3 regions of the Micromonospora sp. B11E3 genome follow, and region 3 is predicted to be linked to each of the others. Evidence: riboswitches for the same ligand, from Rfam matches in the RefSeq annotation. Region 3 holds a riboswitch; each other region holds the start of a gene.
The links. Region 3 has a riboswitch for S-adenosylmethionine ahead of ABGB16_RS26750 (aminotransferase class V-fold PLP-dependent enzyme). Riboswitches for the same ligand answer to the same signal wherever they lie in the genome.
Positions count from the first base shown of each region.

Region 1 (4,916 bases), on a different contig from region 3:
CGCCACGCCGGTCGAGCCGACCGTCTACACGGTCGCGGCCGGTGACGGCCCGGTCGTGCTGCCCACGGTGGCCGGCGAGCCGATCCCCACCACGGCCGCCGTCTGGCGCTGGGTGCTCGCCGGGCTGCTCGCCGCGATCGCGGTCGGGCTCGCCGTGGTCCTCCTGGTCGTCCGCCGCCGGCACCGCCGCCAGGACAGCTCGGTGCATCCCGCGTACGCGGACACCCCGCTGGCCGTCCGGCAGCTCCGCAAGGAGTACGCGGACGGCTTCGTCGCCGTGTCGAACGTCGACTTCGAGGTGCACCCCGGCCAGGTGGTCGGCCTGCTCGGGCCGAACGGCGCGGGCAAGACCACCACGCTGCGGGTGCTGATGGGGCTGACGCAGCCGACGGCGGGGGAGATCTACGTCTTCGGCCGGCGGCTGGTGCCCGGCTCGCCGGTGCTGTCCCGGATCGGCGCGCTCGTCGAGGGGCCCGGCTTCCTGCCGCACCTGTCCGGGCTGGACAACCTGAGGGCGTACTGGCGGGCCACCGGCAGGCCGTGGGAGGACGCGCACTTCGACGAGGCGCTGGAGATCGCCGGGCTGGGCGACTCGGTGCACCGCAGGACGCGCAAGTACAGCCACGGGATGCGGCAGCGGCTGGCCATCGCCCAGGCCATGCTCGGCCTGCCCGAGCTGCTGGTGCTGGACGAGCCGACGGACGGGCTGGACCCGCCGCAGATCGCCGAGATGCGCCGGGTGCTCCAGCGCTACGCCACCGACGGCCGGGCGGTGCTGGTCTCCAGCCACCTGCTCGCCGAGGTGGAGCAGACCTGCACCCACGCCGTGGTGGTCAACAAGGGGCGGATCGTGGCGTCCGGCCCGGTGGAGGAGATCGTGGGCGAGTCGCCGAGTGTGCTGTTCGACGTGACCGACCCGGACGCGGCGCGGACCGTGCTGGACCGGCTCGACGGGGTCCGGGTGCTGCCCGACTCCGACGGGCACCTGGTGGTGGACACCAACGGCACCGCGCGCAGCGAGGTGGTGGCCGAGCTGGTCCGGGCCGGGATCGGGGTGGACCGGGTGGTGCCGCGGCGCCGCCTGGAGGACGCGTTCCTCGCCCTGGTGGGCGAGAACTCTCGGGGAAGCGGGGACCGGTGATGGCGCAGTCGTCTTCCACGGTGGGCGCGGCGGCCGGCTACCGCCCGTCGGCCACGCTGCCGTTCGGGGCGGAGTTCCGCCGGCAGGCGTCCCGGCGGCGTACCCAGCTCGCGCTCGGGTTCATGGTGCTGCTGCCGCTGATCATCCTGGTCGCGTTCCAGTTCGACTCCGGGGAGGACGACCGGGGCGGCCGGGGCGAGTTCTCCAGCATGTCCGAGCTGGCCACCTCGGGCGGGCTGAACTTCACCCTGTTCTCGCTGCTGGTGTCGGCGTCGTTCCTGCTGGTCGTGGTGGTCGCGCTGTTCTTCGGGGACACGGTGGCCAGCGAGGCGAGCTGGGGGAGCCTGCGGTACCTGCTCGCCGTGCCGGTGCCCCGGGCCCGGCTGCTGACGGTGAAGCTGCTGGTGGCGCTCGCGTACGCGGGGCTGGCGCTCGTGCTGCTCGCCGGCACCGCCCTGGCCGCCGGCACCCTCCGGTACGGCTGGGAGCCGCTGCACAGCCAGGTCGCGGCACAGTTGGAGCCGGGCGAGGGGCTGCTGCGGCTGCTGGCGGTGCTCGGCTACCTGGCGGTCGTCCTGCTGGCGGTGGCCGGGCTGGCGTTCCTGCTGTCGGTGGTCACGGACGCGGCGCTCGGAGCGGTCGGCGGGGCGGTGCTGCTCTGGATCCTCTCCAGCATCCTGGACCAGATCACCGCGCTCGGTGCGCTGCGCGCCTTCCTGCCGACCCACTACAGCACCGCCTGGTTGGGGCTGCTGTCGACGCCGGTGCAGACGGACGACGTGGTGCGCGGCTGCGTCTCGGCGGTCGGCTACGCCACCGTCTTCTGGTCGCTAGCGTACTGGCGGTTCACCCGCAAGGACATCACGAGCTGACCGTACGGGCACCCCGTGGAAACAACTTTTTAACGAGAAAGCTATCGACTCTCCTGAATTAATCCAGCATCCTTGCGTAGTCAATTGTTGACTCTGGAGGTGTTGGATGAGAGTCGATCGGTTGGGTCCGCCGGTGCTGTCCCTGTTCCGCATGGTGATCGGCCTGTTGTTCCTGCTCCACGGGATGTCGTCGCTGTTCGGCCTGTTCGGCGGGGCGCGGGGCACCGGGCAGGCGGTGCCGGTCGGCCAGTGGCCGGGCTGGTGGGCCGCGCTGATCCAGGCCGTCTGCGGCGCGCTCGTGCTGGTCGGGCTCCTCACCCGGCCCGCCGCGCTGCTCGCCTCCGGCTCCATGGCGTACGCGTACTTCGTGGTGCACCAGCCGGACGGGCTGCTGCCGCTGCGCAACGGCGGCGAGCTCGCGGCGCTGTTCTGCTGGTCGTTCGTGCTCGTCGCGGTGCTCGGCCCGGGCGGCTGGGCGCTCGACAGCGTCCTCGGCCGCCGCCGCTCCTCGACCGCCACTCCCACCCCCACCCTCACCCCCGCCCGCTGACCCACCGGGCGGCGACAACTTCCGGGAAGTAGTGGTCTCAGCCGGCGACGAGGCCACTACTTCCCTGAAGTTGTGCGGACACTGCGGCGCAGCTCACAGGGTGGGAAGAACGGGTGGCGGCCCGGGAGGACCGTCGTAGACTCGGCAGCACAACTGCATACCTCATCCAGAGGGGCTGAGGGATACGGCCCAAAGACGCCCCGGCAACCACCCACGCGCTCGACGACGAGCGGCGCGGGCAGGTGCCAATTCCGTCCCCGCCGCAGGGTGCGGTGTGGGGAAGATGAGAGGACTCCTCGACATGACGTCGACCCTCGCCGCGTCCGGCATCGACACCACCGCCAGCCCCGCCCGCGCCCTGGTCTGCCGGGCCTGTCAGGCCCGCTACCCGCTCGCCGCGCAGCACGCCTGTTTCGAATGTTTCGGCCCGCTGGAGGTCGACTACGACCCGGCCGCCCTGGCCCGCGTCACCCGCGAGCAGATCGAGGCCGGCCCCCGCAACCTGTGGCGGTACGCCGCCCTGCTCCCGGCCGGCCAGGACCCGGCCGCCCGGGTGACCCTCGATCCGGGGCTGACCCCGCTGGTCGCCGCCCCGCACCTGGCCGCCGAGCTGGGCATCACCGCCCCGCTCTGGGTCAAGGACGACAGCGCCAACCCCACCCACTCGTTCAAGGACCGGGTCGTCTCGGTGGCGTTGACCGCGGCCCGGGCGCTCGGCTTCACCCGGTTCGCCTGCGCGTCCACGGGCAACCTGGCCAACTCCGTCGCCGCGCACGCCGCCCGCGCCGGGGTCCCGTCCGTCGTGTTCATTCCGAGCGACCTGGAGCAGGGCAAGGTGATCACCACCGCCGTCTACGGCGGCGAGCTGGTCGCCATCGACGGTTCGTACGACGACGTGAACCGGCTCTGCGGCGAGCTGGTGGAGACCGACGAGTTCGAGGACACGGCGTTCGTCAACGTCAACGTCCGGCCGTACTACGCCGAGGGCTCCAAGACCCTCGGGTACGAGGTGGCCGAGCAGCTCGGCTGGCGCATCCCGGCCCAGGTGGTCATCCCGATGGCCAGCGGGGAACTGCTCACGAAGGTCGACAAGGCGTTCAGCGAGCTGGTCGAGATCGGTCTGGTCGAGGCGCCTGCCGGCGGCTGGAAGGTGTTCGGCGCCCAGTCCGCCGGCTGCAACCCGATCGCCACCGCCCTGCACGCCGGCAGCGACACCATCACCCCCGTCAAGCCCACCGGCATCGCCAAGTCGCTGAACATCGGCGACCCGGCCGCCGGCCTGTACGCGCTGGAGGCCGTCCGGCGCACCGGCGGGTGGATGGAGTACGCCGACGACGACGAGATCCGCGCGGGCATCCGCCTGCTGGCCCGGACGGCCGGCGTCTTCGCCGAGACGGCGGGCGGGGTGACCGTGGCGGTGTTGCGCAAGCTGGTCGAGTCCGGCCGGCTCGACCCGACGGCGGAGACGGTGGTGTTCAATACCGGCGAGGGCCTGAAGACCCTCGACGCGGTCGCCGGCCAGGTCGGCCCGACCCACCGGATCAGGCCGTCCCTGCGCGCCGCCCGCGACGCCGGCCTCCTCGGCTGACCCACCCACCCCGCCCCCACCCGACCTCGGCGATCTTGCACTTGTGGCCCTCGTTTCGGGGTGTTCGCGCCATATGTCGGGCCGTAACTGCAAGATCGCGGGAGGTTCGGGCGGGGCGGGGCAGCGGTGTCCGTCGGTCGGGTGGGGACGGATCGCCCGGACGGGGGATAGGGCGGATCCGTTGGGTAACGGGCTTTTCGCGTTCGGTGTGAAAAACCTGCCGGTAAGGACTTGACGGCAGGAACCGGACGGGCGCACGATGCTCCGTGCGGGAGGGCGTTTCGCCGGAGACTTTTCAAGTCATCCGACCCAGCGCCGGAGGCGTTGTGCGACCGTCCCTCCCGACCAACCTCCGATCGGGCCAGCGAGGAAATTCGCTGGCCCGATCGTCTTCTCCGGGCCACTCTCGGGCCATGGGTATCGACATCGCGCCGATCGACCCGGCCGACCAGGCGGCGGTCGACGGGGCGTACCGGATCAGGGCGGCGGCCGAAGCGGCGGACGTGCCGGACTTCCCGCCGGTGTGCCGGCGGCGGTTCGAGGGCGCGATCCGGCACCCGATGCCGGGCACCGAGGTCGTGGCGGCGCTCGCCCGGCTCGACGGGGTGCCGGCCGGGTACCTCCGCCTCGACCTGCCGCAGCTCGACAACACCGAGAACGCCAGCCTCGACCTGGCCGTGCACCCGGCGCACCGGAGGCGCGGCGTCGGCCGGGCGCTGCTCGGCCACTGCGTGCGCCTGCTGCGCGAGCGGGGGCGCAAGCGGG
Region 1 covers NZ_JBDPMC010000040.1:10,943-15,858, reverse strand. The annotation lists gene ABGB16_RS20085 (alpha/beta fold hydrolase) at 1-1,141, shown strand, start outside; gene ABGB16_RS20080 (ABC transporter permease subunit) at 1,141-2,013, shown strand; gene ABGB16_RS20075 (DoxX family protein) at 2,120-2,563, shown strand; SAM riboswitch class I at 2,723-2,853, shown strand; gene thrC (threonine synthase) at 2,865-4,151, shown strand; gene ABGB16_RS20065 (GNAT family N-acetyltransferase) at 4,565-4,916, shown strand, end outside.
Region 1: another riboswitch for S-adenosylmethionine. It lies ahead of thrC (threonine synthase); the one in region 3 lies ahead of ABGB16_RS26750 (aminotransferase class V-fold PLP-dependent enzyme).

Region 2 (4,916 bases), on a different contig from region 3:
GTACGGGCTGCACGCCCACGACATCTTCGGCCACTGGGACTTCCGCAACACCCTCTGCCCCGGCGCGGCGTTCTACGCGCAGTTCCCGACGCTGCGCCGGCGCGTGTTCCGCGAACTGGGCACCGACCTCGCGGACGTGCCGGCGCGCCGCTGGCCGGACCTGTGGCGTTTCGTCAGCTCCCCCTCGGTGCGGGTGGTGCAGTACCTGCTCACCCACCGCGGCTACACCCTGTCGGTCAGCAGCGCCTTCGACGCGGCGACCGTGGCGGCGGTGCAGGACTGGCAGGCCCGCAACGGCATCCCGGTCGAGGTCGACGCCACGCTGACCACGCCGACGTGGGAGACGCTGGCGCCGGAGCTGGAGAAGGACGCCACCGGCGCCCCGGTCAGCGCCGCCCAGTTCATGCTGAACATGAAGGGCTGGGCCGACGTCGCCGTGAGCGGCCAGTTCGACTACGCCACCAAGAAGGCCGTCCAGGACCTGCAGCGGCTGCACGGCCTGGAGCCGAACGGCAAGGTCGACACGAACACCTGGTGCGCACTCGTCGGCGGCGTCGTCCGCCCGTCGTTCCAGGCGGACTGACACCGCGGGCGGCGGCGTGGGTGGGTCACCCGCGCCGCCGCCCGCTCCGGCGGGCGACGGGCCGGGCAGGACCGGGCCCCCCCGACGGGTTGCGGCGCTCGACGGCGTGGCCCCGCGGGCGGCGTCGGGCGGTCGCGCGCCGCGGGCACGCCGCCACCTGCGGGTACGCGGGGCGGTGCGCGCGATCAGCGCCCACGCGCCCCCAGTTCCAGCGGCCCGGGTACCGCGACCGTGGGCACGGCGGACGGCGCGGCGCTGGAGGCGCGGACGACCAGGCGCGGCGGGACCTGCTCGCGGCGGGGCGGCAGGCCGGGTTCGGCGATCCGCTGCAGCAGCAGCTCGGCGGCGCGCCGACCGCGCTCGGCAGAGCCGAGGGAGACGCTGGACAGCTGGGGAAACACCATCCGCGCCAGTTCGGTGTCGTCCATGCCGACCAGGGCGACGTCGTCGGGCACCCGGTGGCCGGCGGCGAGCAGGGCGTGCAGGGCGCCGACGGCGATGAGGACGTCGGCGCAGAGCAGGGCGTCGGGGCGGGCCCGGGCGAGCAGCCGCTCGGTGGCGGCGCGGCCCGCGTCGTACCGGAAGTCGCCCACCTCGACCAGGCGGTCGTCGAACTCGACGCCCCGCGCGGCGAGGGCGGCCCGGAAGCCGGCGGCGCGGGCCGCGCCGGGGACCGTGTCGAGGGGGCCGTTGACGAAGCCGATCCGCCGCCGGCCGGCGGCGAGCAGATGGTCCACGGCCAACGCCACGCCGGCGCGGGAGTCGGTGCGGACGTTGTCGACGGCGGCATCGGCGCCGAGCCGACCGACCACCACCACCGGAACGGGACTGTCGCCGATGGCGGCCAGGTGCTCCTCGGTGACCCGGATCAGCGAGGCGATCATCCCGTCGACGTGGCGGTTGGCCAGCCGGCGCAGCAGGGCGCGCTCGTCGTCGACCCGGCCGCCCGTGGCGTGCACCAGCAGTTGCCGGCCGGACGCGGCGACGATCTCCTCGACGGCCCGCGTCATCGCCGCGTACACCGGGTTGCCGAGGTCCTCGACGGCGAGCGCGACCAGGCCGGTGCGCTGCGACTGCAGCGAGCGTGCGACGGCGTTCGGGACGTATCCGACCTCGGCGGCGGCATGCACCTTGCGGACGGTCTCCGGGCCGCCGCCCACGCCGTTGAGCACCCGGGACGCCGAGGCGATCGAGACGCCGGCGCGGGCGGCGACGGTGTGCACTGCCGGCCGCCCGGCACCGAGGGTAGACGTTTACGACCCACGCCCCCCGGCACCTCCGCCTGCAACCCGTAAACGTTTCCGGGGGAGTCTGCGGGTCCGCCGACGACGGGGTCAAGGGTCTGTTACGAAGACGTCTCCGCCAGCCGCGACCAGGCCCTTTCGCCCACGTACGGCGCTACCGGCGGTGGACGCCGACCACCCGTCCGGTCACAGCGCGTGAGCGTGGTCATATCGGCTGGACGGGCGGCCCGGGTGCCCTGTTACTGTCGGTGCAGGTCATGAGCGCCAGCGCCAAGCCCCGGCTCGCTGGCCGGCAACCCTCCTCCGCGGTGGGGTGCCCCGGGTGAAGACCAGGCACCGGAGTGTCACCGGTGCAAGCGTGGCCTGGTCCCCAGGTCATCACCGACCCTGGAGAGCCATGTCTGCCTACCACCTCCGCCCGCCGGCCGGAGCCCCGCTCCCCCGCGTCGCGCTGGTCAGGCGCCGGCACGTGGACCTGATGCGAATGTGCAGCGCCGGCTGTCGCCGCACCTCGCGCTGAGCGCCCCCTTCCGGCAACCCCTCCCGGTACGCCCACCCGACGCCGTCCTCGGCGGTCGGCGGCGCGCCGTTTCCCCGATCCAGGAGACACCTGTGCGATTCCTTCCTGCCCTGACCAAGGTCGCCGCCCTCGGCGCCGCCGCCGTCCTCGCCGCCGGGGCGCTGACCGCCTGCGGCGACGACGCCCCGAACGCGGCGGACAACCCGTACGGCCTGCTCCAGGCCGGCGTGCTGCGCACCGGCACGCTCACCGACGCCCCGCCGAACGTCTACCTGAAGGACGGCAAGTTCACCGGCTTCGACAACGACCTGCTCACCGCGGTCGCGGCGAAGATCGGCCTGAAGGTGGAGTTCGTCGGCACCGACTTCTCCGCACTGCTGTCGCAGGTCAACAACCACAAGTTCGACGTCGGCAGCTCGTCGATCACCATCACCGAGGCGCGGAAGAAGACCGTCGACTTCGGCAACGGCTACGACTTCGGCTACTTCGGCCTCGACGTCCCGGCCGGCTCCTCGATCACCGGCTTCGACCAGCTCGCGGGCAAGCGGGTCGTGGTCGTGCAGGGCACCGTGCAGGACGACTACGCCACCGGGCAGAACCTGAACCCGGTGCGGGTGCCCGACTACAACGGCGCGCTCAACCAGCTCAAGGCAGGCACCGCCGACGCGTGGATCGCCCCGGCCGAGATCGGCGAGAAGACCGCCGCCGACAGCGGAGGCAAGATCAAGGTGGCGGCGAAGCAGCTCAGCCCCGCCCCGACCGCGTACGCGGTGGCCAAGGGCAACGACAAGCTGCGCGAGGCGCTCAACAAGGGCCTCGACGAGGTCATCGCCGACGGCACCTGGAGCCGGCTGCAGGCCCAGTACTACCCGGGCCGCCCGATCCCGGCCGACTTCAAGCCGGGCAGCGGCACCGTGCCGGTCCCGTCGGCGGCGACCGAGCCGTCCGGGACGGCCGCGCCGTCGGCGTCCGCCTCGGCGGCTTCCTGACGGTACGTGACGAGCGAGCGGGACGGACGGGACGATGGATCCACTGAGCACCCTGTGGGAGACGTTCTTCGACTGGGACTCGATGCGCGCGGCGCTGCCCGAGATGCTGACGGTCGGGCTGCCCAACACGCTGATCCTGGCGATCTCGGCCGCCCTGCTCGGCTCGCTGCTGGGCATTCTGCTGGCCGTGGCCGGCATCTCCCGTACCCGGTGGCTGCGCTGGCCGGCCCGGGTCTACACCGACGTCTTCCGGGGGCTGCCCGCCGCGGCGACGATCCTGCTCATCGGCGTCGGGCTGGCGCCGCTGGGCATGCAGGTGTGGGGTCCCAACCCGTACCCGCTGGGCATCCTGGCGCTGTCGCTGATCGCCGCGGCGTACATCGGGGAGATCTTCCGGTCCGGCATCCAGAGCGTGGAGGCCGCGCAGCTGGAGGGCGCCCGGGCGCTGGGCTTCTCCTGGGGCGAGGCGATGCGGCTGGTGATCATCCCGCAGGGCGTGCGCCGCGTGCTGCCGGCGTGGGTCAACCAGCTCATCGCGCTGATCAAGGACTCCAGCCTGGTCTACTTCCTCGGCCTCGTCGCCAGCCAGCGGGAGCTGTTCCGGATCGGGCAGGACCACGCGGCGAACACCGGCAACGAGTCCGCACTGCTGCTGGCGGGCCTGTTCTACCTGGCGCTGACCGTGCCGCTGACCCACGCGGTCAACTGGATCGACCGGCGGCTGCGGCAGGGGCGCCCGGCCGCCGCGGCCGACGACGACGGCGGGCTGGCGCTGGCCGGCGAGACCGCGCTGCCCGGGGAGGCTGCCGTCGGCGGCCCGGCAGGGAGGGAGCACCGATGAGCACCGCCACGAGCGCGCCGGTCAGCCTGAGCGTCCGGGACGTGCACCTCGCCTTCGGCGCCAACCGGGTGCTGCGCGGCGCGAGCCTGGACGTCGCCCGGGGCGGCACGGCCTGCGTCATCGGCCCGTCCGGCTCCGGCAAGTCCACGCTGCTGCGCACCATCAACCGGCTGCTCGAGCCCGACCGGGGCGACGTGCTGCTGGACGGGCGCAGCGTGCTGGGCGACGACCCGGACGCGCTGCGCCAGCGGGTCGGCATGGTCTTCCAGCAGTTCAACCTGTTCCCGCACATGACCGTGCTGCGCAACGTCACCCTGGCGCTGCGCCGGATCAGGCGCCTCGGCGACGACGAGGCCGCGCAGGTGGCCCGCGCCCAACTGGAGCGGGTCGGGCTGGCCGGCAAGGCCGACGCCCGGCCGGCGCACCTGTCCGGCGGGCAGCAGCAGCGGGTGGCGATCGCCCGGGCGCTGGCGTTGCAGCCGCAGGTGATGCTCTTCGACGAGGCGACGTCGGCGCTCGACCCGGAGCTGGTCAAGGGCGTGCTGGGCATCATGGCCGAACTGTCGGCGGGCGGGATGACCATGGTGGTGGTGACCCACGAGATGGGCTTCGCCCGCGAGGTCGCCGACACGGTCGCGTTCATGGACGGCGGCGTGGTGCTGGAGGCCGGCGAACCCGCCGCGATCTTCGAGCACCCCGAGCACCCGCGGCTGCGCCGCTTCCTCTCCCAGGTGCTCTG
Region 2 covers NZ_JBDPMC010000022.1:86,328-91,243, reverse strand. The annotation lists gene ABGB16_RS14260 (N-acetylmuramoyl-L-alanine amidase) at 1-583, shown strand, start outside; gene ABGB16_RS14255 (LacI family DNA-binding transcriptional regulator) at 769-1,806, opposite strand; SAM riboswitch class IV at 2,081-2,192, shown strand; gene ABGB16_RS14250 (ABC transporter substrate-binding protein) at 2,440-3,336, shown strand; gene ABGB16_RS14245 (amino acid ABC transporter permease) at 3,371-4,177, shown strand; gene ABGB16_RS14240 (amino acid ABC transporter ATP-binding protein) at 4,174-4,916, shown strand, end outside.
Region 2: another riboswitch for S-adenosylmethionine. It lies ahead of ABGB16_RS14250 (ABC transporter substrate-binding protein); the one in region 3 lies ahead of ABGB16_RS26750 (aminotransferase class V-fold PLP-dependent enzyme).

Region 3 (4,916 bases):
GTACCTGTAAGGGCCGCCCTGTCGGTGCCTCTGGCACGGCAGGGGCCCCTTTTGACACCTCTCCCCCGGGGCCCGTCCCGGCTCCCGCCGTCGTTTGCGCCTGCCGGCGGCGGGAAGCCAGGCACGTCAGCGCCCTGGGGAGGGACCATGCCGGTATTCGTCAAGAAGCTGCTCGCCTGGGGAAGCGTCGCGTTCCTGATCTACTTCATGGCGTTCCGGCCCGAGGGCGCGGCGCAGATGGTCAAGGCGATCGGGGCGGGCCTGATGGCGATGGCGCAGGGCCTCGGAGACTTCCTCACCAGCCTGATGACCTGACGGGCCCCGACCCGAGGGGCCGGCCGGTCGGATCCGACCCGAGAACCGGGGGCGCGGCCGGCCGGTCAGGGCCGGCCCGGCGGCCAGGGGGCGGCCGGGCCGGGGCCGTACCAGCCCGGCGGGCCGTAGCCGGCCGGATGGGCGGGAGGCGGCGATGGGGCGAGCACCACGGGGATCGGCACGACGGGGTCGTCCGGGGCGTCGACCGGCCGCTCCGAGCCGTCCGGGAACCGCAGGTGGTAGCGCTGGCCGTCCCAGCGCCCGACCGGGGCCTGCGGGTCGCGGCCGACGAAGAACGACCGGTACGCCGTGATCGCGTCCAGCAGTTCCCGTTCCTCCCGCACCGTCCGTTCCCGGTCGACGGGGCTGCGGTCCAGCCCCCGGCGCATCCCGTCGCGCAGTAGGGCCAGGCGGGTGGCGGAGAACTGGTACCCGCGCATCGCCTTCACCCCGGCGTCCCCGGCGACCCGCCGCGCCCAGGTGCGGGCGGCGTGCCGCCGGCCGAGGCTGCCCAGGGAGGCCACCTCCGGCGGGGTCAGCCAGCCGGCCCGCACGTAGTCCGGCAGGGTGCGCTCGGTCAGCCGGCCCTCCCAGCCGCGCAGCCAGACGGCCAGGCCGACCATGCCGAAGAAGATCGGCACCATCACCCCGAGGTACCCGTACAGGGCGATCACCGCCTGCCCCGTGGCCTGGGCCAGCGACGGCAGCAGGTTCCAGGTGCCGTGCAGCATCATCGCCAGCAGCAGGCCCGCGATCGGGGCGAGGAACCGCAGCCGCCGGTCGGCCGCACGGGCGGCGATGCCCAGCCCCACCCCGGTCATCGAGGTGAACAGCGGGTGGGCGAACCCGAACAGCAGGATCCGGACGATGAAGATCGCGATGACCTGCTGGGCCCCGGTCGCCGGGCCGTACTCGTCGACGCCCGAGCGGTAGCCGTAGCCGCCGAGGTAGAGGATGTTCTCCACCATCGCGAAGCCGACCGCCGACAGCCCGCAGTAGACCAGGCCGTCGGTGATCCCGGACCACTCCCGGCGGCGGAACACCAGCAGCAGGATCGGCCCGAGCGCCTTGGTCAACTCCTCGATGAACGGGGCGACCAGCACCCCGGTGAGTGCGGCGGGCAACTGCCAGTCGGCGAACCGGGCGGCGAAGAACTCGTTGACGGTCAGCGAGGCGGCGGTGGAGACGAACGCGCCCCAGGCGAAGCAGAAGACCAGGTACTTCAGCGGCTCCGGCTCGTACCGGTCGAGCCAGAGGAAGGCGGCGACCAGGACCGGCACCGGCAGGACGGCGGCGAGCACGCCGACCAGGAGCGCCTGCGGGCCGAGGTTCGAGCCGAGCACGAACAGCATGTAGACCGCGCAGGCCGCGATCAGCAGCACCACCAGGGTCAACACCACGATCCGCCGCCAGCCCAGCCGGCGCGGCGGCATCCTGTCGGCCCCGCCGGGCGGCGACGGGACGGGGGGCGCGGTCCACGGCGGGGTGGCGCCGCCGGGCGGGGTGTCGGCCATCCCGTCAGCGTAGTCACCCCCGACCGGCGGGTCCGGCCGCATCCGGCGGGCGGTATGCTGCCGGCAGGTCACGAGTGCCAGCGCGAAGCCCCGGCTTGCTGGCCGGCAACCCTCGTCTAGTTCGCGGTGGGGTGCCCCGGGTGATGACCGGGCCCAGCCCCGTCCGGCGCTGGGCAAGCGCGGACCCCGTCCCGGTGCCCACCCCGGGGTCCCCGGACCTCGGAGGTAGGCCAGTGACCGTCACCCTCGTACCCCCGCTGCCCCCGCTGCCGTCGCGGACCGCGCGGCCGCTCGACGTGCTCGGCGTGCCGGGCCAGGTCAACCTCGACCACGCCGCCAGCGCGCCGTGCGCGCGGGCCGCGGCCGACGCCGTGGCCGAGCTCCTGCCCTGGTACGCGAGCGTGCACCGCGGCGCCGGCGCGCTGTCGCGGCGCTGCACCCTCGAGTACGAGCGGGCGCGGCAGACGGTCGGCGACTTCTTCGGCGCCCGCGCGGGCGACCACGTCGTCTTCACCCGCAACACCACCGACGCGCTGAACCTGCTGGCCCGGGCCCTGCCCGCCGGGACCACGGTGGTCACCTTCGCCGGCGAGCACCACGCCAACCTGCTGCCCTGGCCGCGCGGCTCGGTGCGGCTGCCGGTGCCGGCCGCCCCGCGTGAAGCGGTCCGCGCGCTGGAGGCCGCGCTGACGGAGCTGCGCCGCGGTACGCGGGCCGATCTGCCGGTGCTGGTCGCGGTGACCGGGGCGAGCAACGTGACCGGGGAGCGCTGGCCGGTGGCCGAGCTGGCGCTGGTGGCCCGCCGGCACGGCGCCCGGATCGCGGTCGACGCCGCCCAGCTCGCCCCGCACGCCCCGGTCGACGTGGCCGCGCTGGACGTGGATTACCTGGCCGCCTCCGGGCACAAGCTGTACGCGCCGTTCGGGGCGGGAGTGCTGCTCGGCCGGAGCGACTGGCTGGACGCGGCCCCGCCGTACCTGGCCGGGGGCGGCGCCACCAGCCACGTCGGCGCGGCCACCCACGACGTGCGCTGGACCACCGGCCCGGCCCGGCACGAGGGCGGCACGCCCAACCTGCTCGGCGCGGTCGCCCTGGCGGCGGTGTGCGCGGCGCTGGCCGACGCCGACCGGGCCGCGCTGCACGCCCACGAGCAGGCGCTGCTGGCCCGGCTCCGGGACGGCCTGGCCGCCCTGCCGCACGCGGTGGAGCTGCGCACCTTCGGCCCGGACGCGCCGCGGGTCGGCATCGTGTCGTTCGTCGTGGCCGGCCGGGACTCGGCCGAGGTGGCGGCGGAGCTGGCCGCGGGGCACGACATCGGGGTCCGCGACGGGCTGTTCTGCGCCCACCCGCTGGCCCGGCGGCTGCTCGCCGAGGCCGCCGCCCGCAGCGGGCGCACCGACCTGCCGCCGACCGCCCTACGGGCCAGCCTCGGGCTGGGCAGCACGACCGACGACGTCGACCGCCTGCTCGCCGCCCTCGCGGCGCTCCGATGTTCCGCGTGAGGAGGGCCTGTCCCAGGCGTTGACGGCGGCCCCCGACCGCTCAGCCGAGGGCGGGGGCGGTGGGGGGCCGCGGGCCGGCCGAGCTCTCGGCCTCGCCCTCCTGCTCCTTCTCCGGGCCGCCGAAGGCCCGTCGGACCAGCCGGTTCGCCTCCTCCTGCGAGATGCCGGAGGCGACCATCAGGTCGCTGGCGGTCGTCCGCACCTGCGCGATCACCACGCTGCCGGAGAAGCCGACGCCCTGCCCGTACGCCCGGCCGGCCTCGCTGACCGCGCGCAGGGACCGCTCCCGGGCCCGCTGCGGCTCCGCCCCGACGGAGAACTCGTGCCGGAGCAGCCGGACCGACTCGGCGAGGTGGCTCACGGCGTCGGGCATCGGCTCCGGCACCGCCTCCTCGTCCTCGAGCAGGGTCACCGAGCGCCGGATGAGCGTGCCGCTGTTGCGCATCGCCCGGTCGATGGGGTCCGCCGCCTGGGCGTAGTAGGTCAGCTCGTTGCGCCGGTGCCAGCGGGCCGGGGAGAGGGTGCTGGTCTCCTTGGCGCCCTCGATCGCCTCCGTGAAGGCGGCCAGTTCGTCCTTGTTCTCCCGGAGCCGTTCCAGGGCCCGCTGGGCGCGGTCGCGGTCCCGCTCGCGCAGCGCCTGGGCCGCGTTGTCGAGCTGGTCGGCGAGCAGTTCCAGCGCCGGCCGCGCGGCCCGGTTGATCACCCGCAGCGGGTTCAGCGGCAGCAGGATCGCCGTCACCAGCAGCGCGATGCCGCCGCCGACGGCGGCGTCGATGAACCGCGGTATCTCCAGGTTCTGCGTGGACGGGCTGAGCGTGACGATCAGCACGGCGGTGGCGGCGGCCTGGATGACGACAGCCACGCTGCCGCCGAAGAAAAGGGTCAGCAGGATGGCGGCGGTCACCACCACCCCGAGCTGCCAGCCGCCGGTGCCGAGCAGCAGGATCAGCCCGTCGCCGAGGAACACCCCGACGGCCACCCCGACGATCAGCTCGACGGTCCGGCGCAGCCGCTGGCCGACCGACGCGGCCAGGGTGCCGACCGCCGAGATCGGGGCGAAGACCGGCTGCGGGTTGTTCAGGATCCGGTAGGACACGATCCACGCCAGGGCGGCCGCCAGCCCGGCCTGGACGGCCAGGCCGACCGACATCCGGACGCGGTGCAGCCGGTCGTGCAGGGTGTCCCGGCCCCGGTTCCGCAGGTACGCCATGCCCTCGGCGATCCGCGCCGCGTCGAGGTCCACGCCGTCGCGCGCCGAGCCGCGTCGCAGCAGCGAGGGTCGCCGGTCCTGGGCCATGGCGCGGACTACCCGTACCGGAGGGGGTGAATCCTCGCCCGGGTGCGGCACACTCGGGCGGGTGACGGAACTGATCGACCGGTGGCGGGCGGCGGCGCGGGCCGCCGGGGCGACCGACGGGCCGGCGTCGACCGCCGCCGGGGAGAGCCTGCTGGCCCGCTGGCGGGAGCCCCACCGGCACTACCACACGACCCGGCACCTGACCGCCGTGCTCGACGTCGTCGACGCGTACGCGGGCCTGGCCGGCCGGCCGGACCTGGTGCGGCTCGCCGCCTGGTGCCACGACGC
Region 3 covers NZ_JBDPMC010000071.1:23,139-28,054, forward strand. The annotation lists gene ABGB16_RS26735 (co-chaperone GroES) at 1-10, shown strand, start outside; gene ABGB16_RS26740 (hypothetical protein) at 148-315, shown strand; gene ABGB16_RS26745 (PrsW family intramembrane metalloprotease) at 381-1,829, opposite strand; SAM riboswitch class IV at 1,896-2,015, shown strand; gene ABGB16_RS26750 (aminotransferase class V-fold PLP-dependent enzyme) at 2,063-3,331, shown strand; gene ABGB16_RS26755 (FUSC family protein) at 3,372-4,628, opposite strand; gene ABGB16_RS26760 (metal-dependent phosphohydrolase) at 4,690-4,916, shown strand, end outside.